Regions from separate parts of the Sphaerisporangium aureirubrum genome, predicted to be linked through region 1. Evidence: riboswitches for the same ligand, from Rfam matches in the RefSeq annotation. Region 1 holds a riboswitch; the other holds the start of a gene.
What was found. A riboswitch is a leader RNA that binds a small molecule or an ion and turns the genes downstream of it on or off. The one in region 1 is predicted to bind S-adenosylmethionine.
Positions count from the first base shown of each region.

Region 2: another riboswitch for S-adenosylmethionine. It lies ahead of thrC (threonine synthase); the one in region 1 lies ahead of ACFP1K_RS19700 (aminotransferase class V-fold PLP-dependent enzyme).

Region 1 covers NZ_JBHSRF010000028.1:13,489-20,928, reverse strand. Annotated here, with positions in the region: gene folP (dihydropteroate synthase) at 1-769, shown strand, start outside; gene ACFP1K_RS19725 (nuclear transport factor 2 family protein) at 766-1,203, shown strand; gene folB (dihydroneopterin aldolase) at 1,200-1,577, shown strand; gene folK (2-amino-4-hydroxy-6-hydroxymethyldihydropteridine diphosphokinase) at 1,574-2,080, shown strand; gene ACFP1K_RS19710 (DUF3180 domain-containing protein) at 2,163-2,618, shown strand; gene ACFP1K_RS19705 (NADH-quinone oxidoreductase subunit D) at 2,774-3,949, opposite strand; gene ACFP1K_RS19700 (aminotransferase class V-fold PLP-dependent enzyme) at 3,967-5,313, opposite strand; SAM riboswitch class IV at 5,343-5,458, opposite strand; gene ACFP1K_RS19695 (TerC family protein) at 5,687-6,451, shown strand; gene ACFP1K_RS19690 (cytochrome P450) at 6,513-7,440, shown strand, end outside.
Region 2 covers NZ_JBHSRF010000104.1:868-8,307, reverse strand. Annotated here, with positions in the region: gene ACFP1K_RS37315 (SAM hydrolase/SAM-dependent halogenase family protein) at 1-336, opposite strand, end outside; gene ACFP1K_RS37310 (DUF3263 domain-containing protein) at 573-917, shown strand; gene otsB (trehalose-phosphatase) at 1,012-1,809, shown strand; gene ACFP1K_RS37300 (MFS transporter) at 1,777-3,081, opposite strand; gene ACFP1K_RS37295 (alpha,alpha-trehalose-phosphate synthase (UDP-forming)) at 3,169-4,596, opposite strand; gene ACFP1K_RS37290 (RNA polymerase sigma factor) at 4,760-5,323, shown strand; SAM riboswitch class I at 5,464-5,628, shown strand; gene thrC (threonine synthase) at 5,643-6,938, shown strand; gene ACFP1K_RS37280 (MoaD/ThiS family protein) at 6,952-7,227, shown strand.

The DNA.
Region 1 (7,440 bases):
CGGCGGCGAGTGGTTCGACCCCGAGGTCGCGGTGCGCCACGGCCTCGACCTGGTCGAACAGGGCGCCGACATCGTCGACGTGGGCGGCGAGTCCACCCGCCCGGGCGCCGCCCGGGTGTCCCTGCCCGAGGAGCTGCGCCGGGTCGAGCCGGTGATCCGCGCCCTCGTCCAGGAGGGTGTGACCGTCAGCGTCGACACCATGCGCGCCGAGGTCGCCGAGGCCGCCGTGGGCGCGGGCGCCGCGCTCGTCAACGACGTCAGCGGGGGCCTGGCCGACCCGGCGATGCCCCGCGTGGTCGCCGCCGCCGGCGTTCCGTACGTCGTGATGCACTGGCGCGGCCACAGCCAGGACATGGAGGCCCGCGCCGTCTACGCCGACGTCGTCACCGAGGTCTCCGAAGAGCTACGCAAACGGGTCGACTCGGTACTCGCCGAGGGCGTCGCCGAGCAGCAGATCATCCTGGACCCCGGGCTGGGCTTCGCCAAGCGCCCCGAGCACAACTGGACACTGCTCGCCGCGCTAGGCAGGCTGAACGAACTCGGCCACCCCGTCATCGTCGGCGCCTCCCGCAAGCGCTTCCTCGGCAGGCTGCTGGCCGGCCCGGACGGCGCCCCGAGGCCGTTCAGCGGCTGCGACGACGCCACACTCGCGGTGACCGCGCTGGCCGCCCACGCCGGGGCCTGGTGCGTGCGCGTCCATCACGTGCGGCCGAACGCCGACGCGGTGCGGGTCGCCGCCGCCTGGCACACCGGGGAGGGAGCCCGATGAGCGCCACCGCTGCCGAGATCGAGAAGCTCAACGAGGCGTTCTACACCTCGATCGAGAGCGGCGACCTCGACAAGATGACCGACATCTGGGCCGAGGACCAAACGGGCCGGGTGGCGATGTGCGTGCACCCCGGCTGGCCCATGCTCACCGGCCGGGCCGAGGTGCTGCGCTCCTGGGCGCTGATCATGGCCAACACGCCGTACATCCAGTTCGTGCTGACCGACGTGCGCACGACCGTCCTGGGCGACGTCGCCGTGGTCACCTGCGCCGAGAACATCCTGACCGCCGCCGACACCGAGGACGCCACCTTCGCGGCGGGCCGCGTGGTGGCCACCAACACCTTCGTCCGCACCCCCGCCGGCTGGAAGCTCTGGTTCCACCACGGATCCCCGGTCCTGCAGGGTGACGACGACGAGGAGGAGTCAGAGGAATGACCCGGGGGACGAGCGCCGACACCGTGCGGCTGGCGGGGCTCAGGGCCCGGGGAAGGCACGGTTGCCTGCCTGCCGAGCGCGAACTCGGGCAGGAGTTCGTGGTGGACGTCACGCTGTTCCTGGACACCGCGCCCGCGGCGGTGAGCGACGACCTCGCCAAGACCGTCGACTACGGCGAGCTGGCCGTGCGGCTGGCCCGCATCGTCGAGGGCGAGCCGGTGAACCTCATCGAGACCCTGGCGCACCGCCTGGCGGCGGCCTGCCTCGCCGACGAGCTCGTCGACGAGGTCGAGGTCGCCGTGCACAAGCCCGCCGCGCCGGTCCCTGTCCCGTTCGGCGACGTCATCGTGACTGTGAGGAGGAGGCGGGAATGAAGGTCGTGCTGGCGCTCGGCAGCAACGTCGGTCACCGTTTCGAGACCCTGCAGGGCGCCGTCGACGCGTTGTTCGACGCGCCCGGCCTCGATTTCGTGGCGGTGTCCCCGGTGTACGAGACCGAGCCGGTGGGCGGTCCGCCCGATCAGCGCAACTACTTCAACGCCGTGGTCGTCGGCCGCACGATGACGCTCGGCCCGCGGGCGATCCTGGAGCGGTCGCTCAGCGTGGAGAGCGCCTTCGGCCGGGTGCGCGAGGAGCCGTGGGGCCCCCGCACCCTCGACGTCGACGTGATCATGGTTGGCGATCTGATGTCGGACGATCCCGAGCTCACCCTGCCGCATCCCCTGGCGCACGAGCGCGCGTTCGTCCTGGTGCCGTGGGCCCAGATCGATCGCGAGGCGGTGCTCCCCGGCCGCGGTTCGGTGGCCGGCATGCTGAGCGGCCTGGACCAGAAGGGCGTGTGGTTGCGCCCCGACCTGGCGCTGCAACCCCCGGACTGACCCGGCCGTCCCCGCCGGGCGCCGTCACGGCGCCCGGCGGTGTGACGACAGAGACCGGGGTGACAAGAGAGAGGAGGGGCGGGTGACACCGAGCCGTCCCGGCGTGCTCGTCCTGCTGCTGGCCATCGTCGCCGCCCTGACCTGGGTGGTCCTGCAGCAGGTCTACTCCGACCTGCCCACCGTCCCGTGGACGGCCATCCCCACCGTGCTGCTGCTGGCGCTCGGCGAGGCGTTCAGCGGGTACATGACCCGGGCGCGCATCAGGCGCGACCCCGGCACCAAACCCGTGGAGCCGCTCGCCGTGGCGAGGCTCGCGGCCCTGGCCAAGGCGTCCGCGCACGTCGGCGCGGTGTGCGCCGGCATCTTCGCGGGCTTCGTCCTGCACGTCCTGCCGCTGCTGGACCAGGACACCCCGCGCCGCGACTTCTTCCTGGCCGGCGGCTCGCTGGTCGCCTGCGTGGTGCTCGTCTGCGCCGCCCTGTTCCTGGAGCACTGCTGCCGGGTGCCGAAGACGCCCGACGACGAGCCGCGTCCCTGACCCCGGACGAGACGCGGGGGCCCGGCGCCGGCCGGGCCCCCGCGCATGGAGCCACCCTGATCTTCACCCTGTCCCTTCACGCACGGGGTGTTCTGCACCGGAGCGCGGCGATTAAACGCCCCGCCGGAAATTCTTTCGGACAGTCCTTCGGCGGGTCATTTGTCGATGTCCCCGACCACGAAGAACATCGAGCCGAGGATCGCCACCATGTCGGCGATCAGGTTGCCGGGCAGCATCTCCCGCAGCACCTGCACGTTGTTGTACGACGCGCTGCGCAGCTTGAGCCGCCACGGTGTCTTCTCGCCCCGGGACACCAGGTAGTAGCCGTTCAGCCCGAGCGGCGACTCGGTCCAGGCGTAGGTGTGGCCCTCGGGCACCTTCAGCACCTTGGGCAGCCGCTGGTTGATCGGCCCCTGCGGCAGCTCGCGCAGCCGCGCGACGCACGCGTCGGCGAGGTCCAGCGACACCTTGGCCTGTTCGAGCAGCACCTCGAAGCGTGAGTGGCAGTCGCCCGCCGACCGGGTGATCACCTTGACGGGAAGCTCGTCGTAGGCGAGGTACGGCTCGTCGCGGCGCAGGTCGAGGTCCACGCCGGAGGCGCGGGCGATGGGGCCGCTGACGCCGTACTGCAGGATCGTGGCCTGGTCCAGCACGCCGACGCCGCGGGTGCGGGCCACGAAGATCTCGTTGCCGTGGATCAGCCGCTCGATGTCCGGCAGCCGTCGCCGCACCTCGGCCACCGCGTGGGTGGTCCGGTCCAGCCAGCCTTCCGGCAGGTCCTCCTTCAGGCCGCCGACCCGGTTGAACATGTAGTGCATGCGCCCGCCGGAGATCTCCTCCATGACGGCCTGCAACGTCTCCCGCTCGCGGAACGCGTAGAACACCGGCGTGATCGCGCCGAGCTCCAGGGGATAGGACCCGAGGAACATCAGGTGGTTGAGGACGCGGTTCAGCTCGGCGAGCAGGGTGCGGGCCCACACCGCGCGGATCGGAACCTCCATGCCGAGCATGCGCTCCACGGCGAGCACCACGCCGAGCTCGTTGGCGAACGCCGACAGCCAGTCGTGCCGGTTGGCGAGCACGATGATCTGGCGGTAGTCGCGCACCTCGAACAGCTTCTCCGCGCCGCGGTGCATGTAGCCGATGATCGGCTCGGCCGCGGCGATGCGTTCGCCGTCCACGATGAGCCGCAGGCGCAGCACGCCGTGCGTCGACGGGTGCTGGGGCCCGATGTTGAGGATCATGTCCTCGGTCGCGAGCTCCTTGGCCCCGGTGCCGAGACCCACGACGCGTTCGGTGCGGGGAGCGGCTCCGGCGGGAGGTTCCGTCATACCCTCATGCTGTCACGTCAGCGCCGGGAGACAAGATCCGAGAGCGCCGTGAGCAGCCGGTCGACGTGCTCGGCGGTCGTGCCGGCCCCGATGGACGCCCGTACCGCGCCGGACTCGCCGCAGGGCCCGGTGCCGCCGAGCAGGTGCCCGACCAGGGGATGCGCGCAGAATCTGCCGTCCCGGACGCCGATGCCGTACTCCGCCGACAGCGCCTCGGCCACCTCGCGGGCGGTCCAGCCCTCGACGATGAATGAAACGATGCCGACGCGCGGGTGGTCCGGCCCCCACAGCGACAGCTCGCGCACGCCCTCGATCCGCGCCAGCCCCGCGCGAAGCACGCCGAGCAGGCGCTCCTCGTGCGCGATCAGCGTCGTCCAGCCGGTGGCGGTGAGCGCGTCGCAGGCCGCGGCCAGCGCGATCGCGCCGAGGACGTTCGGGGTGCCCGCCTCGTGCCGCTGCTCGGGGTCGGCGCTCCACTCGGTGTCCACCACGCCCGGCGCGCCCACGGTCACCGCGGCGGACGCCCCGCCGCCGCGCAGGTACGGCTCGGCGGCCGAAAGCCAGTCGGGGCGACCGATCAGCGCGCCCGCGCCGAACGGGGCGTAAAGCTTGTGCCCGGAGAACGCCACGTAGTCCAGGTCCAGCGCGGTGATGTTGAGCGGCCGGTGCGGGACGAGCTGGGCGGCGTCCACGAAGATCCGCGCCCCGTGCCGGTGCGCGATGTGCGCGAGCGCCGCGATCGGCCACAGCTCGCCGGTGACGTTGGACGCGGCCGTGACGACCAGGAGCTTGGGCCCGTCGATGGCGGCCAGCGCCTCGTCGGCCGCCCTGATCGCCGTGCCGGGGAACTCCGGGGCCGGCAGCCGCACCGGCTCGCCCCATGGCAGCAGCGCCGCGTGGTGCTCGGTGTCGAAGACGACCACCGTGGTGCCCTCGGGCAGTGAGCGGGCCAGAAGATTGGCCGCGTCGGTGGTGTTGCGCGTGAACACCACCGCGTCCCCGGCCCGGGCGCCCGCGAAGGCCCGCACCGTGTGCCGGGCCTGCTCGTACCGCGTGGTGGTGAGCTGTGAGGCGTACCCCGCGCCCCGGTGGACGCTGGAGTAGGCGGGGAGCGCCGCGGCGACCGCGTCGTTCACCGCCACCAGACACGGCGCGCTGGCCGCGTTGTCGAGGTTGGCGTACCGCACCAGCCGCCCGCCCTTGACCGGCACTTCCAGGTCGGCCCCCAGCACCGGCGGCACCGCTCTGTGGGGGGTCTGCTCGGGAACCGCGGCGTTTCGCACGGTGGCGGTGTGGCTCGCCGGACGGGCGACGGGAGCGGAATTCAAGACGGTGATCGACAACGCCGGCCTCCTGGAGGTCATGGGACCCCGGTCAGGCGTTGAACTCCCGGAGCCCGCGCTTGCCCGGCGCCCATCGCGCCGGACCTGGTCCTCACCCGGGGCACCCCGCCGCGAGCGCGAGGGTTGCCGGCCAGCAAGCCGGGGCTTGGTGCTGGCACTCATGACCTACGGCGACTATAACCGAGCCCCCCGCCGTCCCCGCAACCCCGGTTCCCCCCTACGGCGTGCCGCGCGCCACCCCGCCCCGCCGCCCGGAGTTCCGGCGAATCATCACGGTTCGGCGTTGGTCGCCGTCCGCCGGGGGCCGAGGCGAACTCTTGGGGCTGGTCGTGCGTTTAGCAATCAATGTCCGCGTCAAGCCGGGTGATGGTGGCCGGTCGTACTAGGAGGCGTGATGGATTGGGTGGCCGACCCGGGGATCTGGATCGGGTTTCTGACCTTGGTCGCGCTGGAGATCGTGCTCGGGATCGACAACATCGTGTTCATCTCGATCCTCTCCGGCAAGCTGCCCCCTGAGCAGCGGGACCGGGCGCGCAAGCTCGGGCTCGCGCTGGCGTTGATCACGCGGCTGGCGCTGCTGCTCGCGCTGTCCTGGGTGGTGCGGCTGACCGATCCGCTGTTCGACGTGTTCGGGCACGGGATATCCGGGCGGGACCTGATATTGCTCTTCGGCGGGCTCTTCCTGCTGGGCAAGAGCGCCTACGAGATCAGCGACAGCCTGGAGGGCGGCCACGGCGAGTCCGGCGGGCGCGCCGCCGCGTCCTTCGTGTCGGTGATCGTGCAGATCATGCTGCTGGACATCGTGTTCTCGCTGGACTCGGTGATCACCGCGGTCGGCATGGTGGACGAGATCGGCGTCATGATCGCCGCGGTGATCGTCGCGGTCGCGGTCATGCTGGTCGCCTCCGGCCCGATCAGCCGCTTCGTGGAGAGCCATCCGAGCATCAAGATGCTGGCCCTGTCCTTCCTGGTGCTGATCGGCGTGATGCTCATCGCGGAGGGCTTCGACCAGCACATCCCGAAGGGCTACATCTACTTCGCGATGGCCTTCTCGCTGGGGGTGGAGCTGCTGAACATCCGGATGCGCCGCAGGTCCCGCGCCGCCGCGGAGGCGGCACCGTCCGGGGAGGCCGAGCCGGGTACGGCGCCACCGGCCTGAGACCCGCGGGTCCGAAAGCCCCACCCGGCGCTGGGTGGAAAATCCCAACTACCATGACTTAGTGCGCTTTGATCCATGGAATCCGGAGTTCGTGGCCCATCCCTACGACGTGTACCGGGAGCTCCGCGAGACCGAGCCGGTGCGCTTCTTCGAGCCCACCGGCCAGTGGCTCGTGGCCCGGCACCGGGACGTCAACGCGGCGCTTCGCGACCGGCGGCTCGGCCGTTCGTACCTGCACCGCGCCACGCACGAGGAGTTCGGCAGGGAGCCCGAGCCGGACTTCCAGGAGCCGTTCTGGCGGGTGACCAGGGCCGGGATGCTGGACGTCGAGCCGCCCGTGCACACCCGGCTGCGCCGCCTGGTCTCCAAGGCGTTCACGCCGCGCATGGTGGAGGAGCTGCGCCCCAGCGTGCGGCGGATCGCCCGCGAGCTGGTGGACGGCTTCGTCGAGCGCGGCGGCGGCGACCTGATCGCCGAGGTCGCCGAGCCGCTGCCGGTGACCGTGATCGCCGAGATGCTCGGGGTCCCCGAGGCCGACCGGCACCTGCTGCGGCCCTGGTCGGCGGACATCTGCGGCATGTACGAGCTGAACCCCTCGCTGGAGGCGCAGCACACGGCCGTGCGCGCCGCGTCGGAGTTCTCCGAGTACCTGCGCGAGCTGGCCGGGTACCGCCGCAGGCACCCCGGGAACGACCTGATCAGCGCGCTGGCGAGGGTCGCGGACGAGGGCGACACGCTCACCGAGGACGAGCTCGTCGGCACCTGCGTGCTGCTGCTCAACGCCGGCCACGAGGCGACGGTGAACGTCACCGGCAACGGCTGGTGGTCCCTGTTCCGCAACCCCGCCGAGCTGGACCGGTTGCGCGCCGACCCGTCCCTGCTGCCGGCGGCCGTCGAGGAACTGATGCGTTACGACACGCCGCTGCAGATGTTCGAGCGCTGGGTCCTGGAGGACGTCACCATCGGCGGCGTGGACATCCCCAAAGGCG
Region 2 (7,440 bases), on a different contig from region 1:
CTCGTACGCCGCCCGCGCCCCGCCGGACGCCAGCAGCGCCCACGACAGCAGGCCGTTGTCCGGGCCGATGAACACGCGGTTGCCCGCCTCGACGGCGACGGACCGCCGCGCGCCGCCCGCCGAGGGGTCCACGGCGGCGACGTGCACGCCCGCCGGGAGGTAGCGCAGGGTCTGCGCGAGGATCGCGGCCCCGCGGCGGATGTCGCCCGCCGGGACCAGATGGGAGATGTCGATGACGCGCGCCTCCGGGGCGATCCCCATGATCACCCCGTGGCAGGAGGCCACGCACCCGTCGTCCAGGCCATAGTCGGTGAGGAGTGTGATGGCAGAGGTCACACTTGGGGACTGTACGTCGTGGGATCCCGCGATCATAGGGCGTCAGGGGGCAGGTGCGCCTTTCGAACTGTCGTGACTGTCATGAACGATGGTGGATTCCCGACTACCATGGCGACGGGCCGCACGCGCGCGTCGTGGCTCAGGGTCGCTCACCCCGGGCGTCGTCCTCCGGCCCCGGTCTCCCCCGGCCCCGGCGTGCGTCCACGTCTCCCGCGTGCCCGACCGAGGAGGACAGCATGGACACCGCGCCCGAGCCCGGTGACGGCGACCCCGAGGAACTCCCCGCCCCCCGCGCCGGCGCCGAGCCCGCCCCGGTCGCCGGGACCGAAGGAGAGCTGACCACGCGCGAGCGCGAGCTGCTGTCCTTCGAACGCCAGTGGTGGCGCCACGCGGGCGCCAAGGAGCAGGCGATCCGCGAGACCTTCGACGTCTCCGCGACCCGGTACTACCAGCTGCTCGGCCAGCTGATCGACCGTCCGGAGGCCATGGCCCACGACCCGATGACGGTGAAGCGCCTGCAACGCCTCCGCGCCGTCCGCCGCCGCGAGCGCGCGGCCCGCCGGTTCGGCATGCGCCCCTGACCGGTGGACGGCGTCGGCATGCGTCCCCGGTCCGAGGGGTAATGCTGAACCCGTGAATCTTCATGTTTTGCCGGATATCCCGGGTATCGCGGCCATGATCGCCGATCCGGGGGGCGCGGTGATCGGCGTCGACTTCGACGGCACGCTGTCGCCCATCGTCCCCGACCCCGCAGACGCCCGGGTCGACCCCCGTGCCGCCGCCGCGCTGGCCCGCCTCGGCGGCCTGGTGGGCGCGGTGGTGATCGTGACGGGGCGCCCCGCGGCCACCGCGATCGCCTACGGCGAGGTGGCGGGCGGGCCGGGGCTGGCGGACGTACCGGGCCTCGTGGTGCTCGGACAGTACGGCCTGGAGCGCTGGGAGGACGGGCGGGTCACCTCGCCGCCGCCCCCTCCCGGCGTGGCGCGGGTGCGCGCGGAACTGCCCATCCTGATCGCCTCCCTCGGCCTGCCGCTCACCGGGGACGGGGACTCGGGCGTGGGCATCGAGGACAAGGGCCGGGCGCTAGCCGTCCACACCCGGCGCGCCGCCGACCCGGAGGGGGCCCTGCGCGTGCTGCGCGAGCCGCTGGCGAAGCTCGCCGCCGAGACAGGGCTGACCGTCGAGCCGGGACGGCTGGTCATCGAGATCAGGCCCACCGGCATGGACAAGGGCCGTGCCCTCGACGCCTTCCTCGCCGAGCGCGGCGCCAGGTCGGTGCTGTTCGCGGGGGACGACCTCGGTGACCTCGCCGCGTTCGAGGCGGTGCGCCGCTCGGGGCTGCCCGGGGTGACGGTGTGCAGCGCCTCGGCCGAGGTGACCGGGCTGGCCGCGCTCGCCGACGTGGTGGTGGAGGGCCCCGCCGGGGTCGCGGCGCTCCTGTCAGCCCTGGCCGGCGCCGTCGAGGGCCGGTGAGGCCCGCCGGGAGCTCAGCGCGATCCCGGCGTACGCCAGGGCGATGAGCACGGGCACCATCAGGAAGGCCGTCCGCGTGCCGAGGCCGTCGGCGATGGCGCCGAGCGCGAACGGCCCCACGCCCACCGCGACGCTGGCCCAGATCGACGCGGTGGCGGCCGCGCGGTCCGGGCGGCCACCCGACGCGGCGATGATGCGGGAAAGGCCGAGGGGGAACTGCACGGCCACGCCGAGCCCGCTCAGCGCCAGCCCCAGGTAGCCCGCGACGGGGCCGCCGCTCAGCCAGAACACCGCCCAGCCCACCAGCGTGATCGCCAGCGCGGCCACCAGCAGGGGCGTCGGGGCGTAGCGCAGCGCCAGGCGGGCGGTGGCGAACCTGCCGACCGCGATCCCGGCGGTGAACGCCGTCAGCCCGGTCGCGGCGGCGGCGGCCGCCATGCCCGTCTGGTCGGCCAGCAGTTTGGCCGCCCACACGTTGAACAGGAACTCGGTGGCCACCAGGCAGAACAGCACCGCGCAGGCCGCGTGGAAGGGCAGGCCGAGCGGCGCCGGCGCGTTCTTCCCGGATGGCGTGGCGACGGGCGGCGCCTCCGCGGCCGGGACGTCCGCGGTCGAGGCCGAGGCGCCGATGGGTGGCGCGTCCGCGGGCGGGGCGCCGATCGGCGGGGCGTCGGCGGCGGGGAGCCGCACCCGGCCCATCACGATCAGCAGGAGCACGGCCGCGATCGGGGTGATCAGGATGCCGGCCCGCCAGCCGAGCGTGGACTGGCCGAGCACGCTGATCAGGTACGAGGCGCCGATGCCGACGGTCACTCCGACCGCGTTGGCCTCGTTGATCGCCGCGGGGCCCGCCTGGCCGTGGTGGCCGCTGAGCACCGACATGCCGACGTACAGGGTGACCGTGCCGCCGCCGCTGGCCAGACCGTAGCCGAGCAGCGTGCCGGGCAGCGCCGAGGTGAGCACCACCAGCAGCGCGCCGCAGGCCGTGGTGAACACGCCGATCCAGGTCGCGGGGCCCCGGCCGAACCGGGACACCAGCCACGGGATGACCAGGCCGGTGAGGATGCCGCCCACCGCCATGGCGGTGCCGTGCAGGCCGGCCACCGCCTGGGAGACGCCCTGGTCGATGCGCAGCAGGGGCAGGGCGGCCGACATGCCGTACAGGTAGGTGGCGAAGATGACGAGCTGGAGGTAGATGAGCCAGGTCACGCGGTCCCTGATCAGCCGGACCGGCCCGGTTTCCGAGAGCCGGGCGGACGTGGACGAACTCACAGGCCCCCCGGACGCCTCGAAACTGTACGAACAGCCTCGAACGTATCATCGGGGCGATCGCCGAGGAACGCCGGGCGAGGGGGACGGTCAGCGCTCCAGGGCGGCGAGCTGGTCGGCGAACCAGCGGCTCGGCGGGAGCGCCGTGGCCGCGGCGCGCAGCCGGGCGCCGCGCTTGGCCCGCTCCTCCACGGGCAGCTCCAGGGCCTCGTGCAGCGCGTGGGCGGTGCCCGACACGTCGTAGGGATTGACGAGCAGCGAGTCCGCGCCGAGCTCGGCGGCGGCGCCGGCCTCTCTGGACAGCACCAGGGCGCAGCGGGGGGACAGGATCGGGCCCTCCTTGGCCACGAGGTTCATGCCGTCCCTGATGGGGTTGACCAGCAGCACGTCGGCCATGCGGTACGCGGCCAGCGAGCGGGCGTAGTCGTCGTCGACGTTGAGGATCAGCGGGTCCCAGTCCTCGCTGCCGAACTCGTCCTCGATCTCGGTGGCGCAGCGCTGGACGGCCGCGGTGTACTCGCGGTACTCGGGCAGGTCGTGCCGCGAGGGATAGGCGAACGCCAGGTGGACCACCTTGCCGTGCCACTCGGGATGGTCGGTGAGGAACTGCCGGTAGGCGTACAGGCCGCGCACGATGTTCTTGGACAGCTCGGTGCGGTCGATGCGCACGATCAGCTTGCGGTCGCCCACGCGCTCGCGCAGCGCGTGCATGTGGGACTCGACGTCCGGCTCCAGCGCCCTGGCCCACAGCGCGTCGCCGTCCACCCCGAGGGCGTGCACGCCGATGTGGGTGGTGCGGCCCTCGTACGTCACGGTGCGCGCGGCCCGGTCGACCTGCGCGCCGAGCAGGGCCTCGCAGCAGTCCATGAACGACGCCGCCCAGCGCCCGGCGAGGAACCCCGCGTGGTCGGCGGCGAGGATGCCGGACAGCAGCTCGGCCGCGATGTCGTCCGGCAGCAGCGAGAAGTATTCGGGCGGGGCCCACGGGGTGTGGGAGAAGTGGCCGATGCGAAGGTCGGGGCGTTCCACGCGGAGCATCGCCGGGGCGAGGGTCAGGTGGTAGTCCTGGATCATCACCCGGGCGCCGTGCGCGGCCTCCTCGGCCAGGGCCAGGGCGAACGCGGCGTTGTAGTCGCGGTAGGAGTCCCACTCGCGGCGGAAGCGCATGTCGAAGTGCGGAGAGTTGGGAATGTCGTACAGCAGGTGGTTGACGAACCACAGGGTCGAGTTGGCCACCGCGTTGTAGGCGCGGTGGAACGTCGCGGGCGGGATGTCCAGCATGCGGACGGCCCCGGTGTCGTACCCGGCGTGGTCCAGGCGCCCGCTCGGCGCGCGGCGCACCGCGCCGCGGTCGCCGTCGGACAGCGCGGCGCACACCCACAGCACATCGGAGGCCTTGGCGACCTCCTGCAGGCCCGACACCATGCCGCCCCCACCGCGGCGTAGCGTCAGCGTGCCGTCATCCGCGAGGATGAAGGACACGGGACCTCGGTTCGAGGCCAGCAGAACAGTATTCATCCGACATCACCACTCCTCGTCCGCCGTGTGGCGGTCGTCCCTCGCCGTTCCTCTCCGCTGCGCAGCGCGCGTGGCCGCCGGGGTCAATAAAATTTACGCCCCCCATAAGATGGGCGGGTGGCCAGGCGCGGACATCGCACGGGTGGTCGGAAGGGACTCCGGCATGGTGCTTGACGACAGGACAGAAGAGCTGGCCCGTGCCGCCGCCCAAGGTGACCACCGCTCGCTGGGAGAGCTTCTCCGCCGTGTCGAGCCCGAAGTGCTGCGCCACTGTGCCCGGCTCCTGCCCTACCACCAGGACGCGGAGGAGGCTAGCCAGGATACGTTGCTGGCGGTGGCGCGCAACATCGCCCGGTTCGAGGGCAGGGCCCGTTTCTCCACCTGGTTGCACATCGTGACGGCCAACTGCGCCCGCACCACCTACCGCGCGCTGAAGCGCCGCGCGGCCGAGCAGGCGTCCGAGGAGCTGCCGCAGACCCGGGCCGATCCCCGGCGGGTCAGCGTGATCGCGGGATCGCGGCTGGACCTTCTGGACGCGATGGAGGCCCTGGAGGCGGACAAACCGGACCTGGCGCAGGCGTTGGTCTTACGTGACTTCTGCCAGCTGGACTACAACGAGGTCGCCGAGCAGCTGGGCATCCCTCTCGGCACCGCCAAGTCACGCATCCACCAGGCGAGAAAGTACGTCCAGGCGGCCCTCGGCGAGGCCTACGGCGGCTCGTACTGACCGGCTCTCCCGACCCCTCAGCCACCCCGGCGGCGCGTCTCGTTGATTGAGACGGCTGGTCAGGGGCATTGGGGTCCGAGGTAGAGTTCTATTGACCTGCGTCCGGCCCTGTTGCCGGACAGGTTCTACAAGTGCATATGCGCTCATCCAGAGGGGTGGAGGGACCGGCCCTGCGAAGCCCCGGCAACCCTCCCGGCTGTGGTCGTACGCGTCTCCGAACGACGCACTGAAGACCAACTCAGACCAGCCGGGACAGGTGCCAATTCCGGCCCGCGACCAAGGTGGTCGACGGGCGCAGATGAGGGGAAGGCCTCTTTTCATGGTGCTCGCAACCGCTGAGAGAACGACCGCAGTCGACTTCGGACCCGCCGTCGCCCTGTCCTGCCGCGAATGCGGCACCCGCTATCCACTCGGCCCGAGCTTCGCCTGTATCGAGTGTTTCGGGCCACTCGAAGTGGCTTACACCTGGACCACCCCCGGCGACGGCCCCGCCGACATCCCGACCCGCCGGCAGATCGAGGCGGGCCCGCCCAGCATCTGGCGCTACCGCTCGCTGCTGCCGGTGCCGTCCGACGTCCTGACCAAGCGCAACCTGGCCCCGGGGTGGACCCGGCTGGTCAAGGCCGACAACCTCGCCCGTGAGCTCGGCCTGCGCAGCCTGCACGTCAAGGACGACTCCGGCAACCCCACCCACTCGTTCAAGGACCGGGTCGTGGCGATCGCCCTGGAGGCGGCGCGCACCTTCGGCTTCACCACCCTGTCCTGCTCCTCCACGGGCAACCTCGCGGGCGCCGTCACCGCCGCGGCGGCGCGGGCCGGGCTGGACGCCTGCGTGTTCATCCCGGCCGACCTCGAAGAGGCCAAGATCGTCATGGCCTCGGTGTTCGGCGGCAAGCTGGTGGGCATCGAGGGCAACTACGACGACGTCAACCGCTTCTGCTCCGAGCTCATCGGCGACCCCATCGGCGAGCGGTGGGGGTTCGTCAACGTGAACCTCCGGCCGTTCTACGGCGAGGGCTCCAAGACCCTGGCCTTCGAGATCGCCGAGCAGCTCGGCTGGCGGATCCCCGACCAGATCGTGATCCCCATCGCCTCCGGCTCCCAGCTCACCAAGGTCGACAAGGGCTTCCAGGAGCTGATCAAGCTCGGCCTGGTCGAGGACAAGCCCTACAAGATCTTCGGGGCGCAGGCCGAGGGGTGCTCGCCGGTCTCCGCGGCGTACAAGGCGGGCCGCGACACCGTCCAGCCGGTCAGGCCGGACACCATCGCCAAGTCCCTCGCCATCGGGAACCCCGCCGACGGGCCGTACGTCCTCGACATCGCCCGCCGCACCGGGGGCGCGGTGGAGGACGTCACCGACGCTGAGATCGTGGACGCCATCCGGCTGCTGGCCCGCACCGAGGGCATCTTCGCCGAGACGGCGGGCGGGGTGACCGTCGGCGTGCTGCGCAAGCTCACCGAGAACGGCGTCCTGGACCCCGACGCCGAGACGGTGGTGCTCAACACCGGTGAGGGCCTGAAGACCCTGGACGCGGTCTCCGCGCACGCCAGGCCGACCGCCGTCATCAGACCGTCTCTCAACGCATTCCGTACGGCAATCGCGGACAACTCCTGAAAGGTCGAGGTAAATGAGCGTTTCTGTACGGATTCCGACGATTCTCCGTACCTACACCGATGGTGCGTCGGAGGTGAACGGTGAAGGGGGCACCCTTCGCGAGGTGTTGCAGAAGCTGGACGCCGACTTCCCCGGAATCGGGGCGCGCATTCTGGACGAAACGGGCAAGATCCGTCGTTTTGTCAACGTGTATGTCGGAGAAGAGGACGTCCGTTTCGCGGATGGTCTGGACACCGTGACGCCCGAGGGCGCGAGCATCTCGGTTATCCCCGCTGTGGCCGGAGGCTGACTCTCCGCGACGTTGCACCGCCCGTGCGCCCGCAGGACGCACGGGCGTTCGCGTGTCTTGGGCCCCCCATCAGCCCGGCTATCATAAAAGAAGTGCATAGCCCCACAGTCTCGTAGTGCAATTGTCAACCAACTAAAGTCCGGCAAAAAAGAGTCGCGTCGTGCCGACAGCGAACGTCAAGACTCAGTTTGCTGATTGACTCTGTTGCGCCAA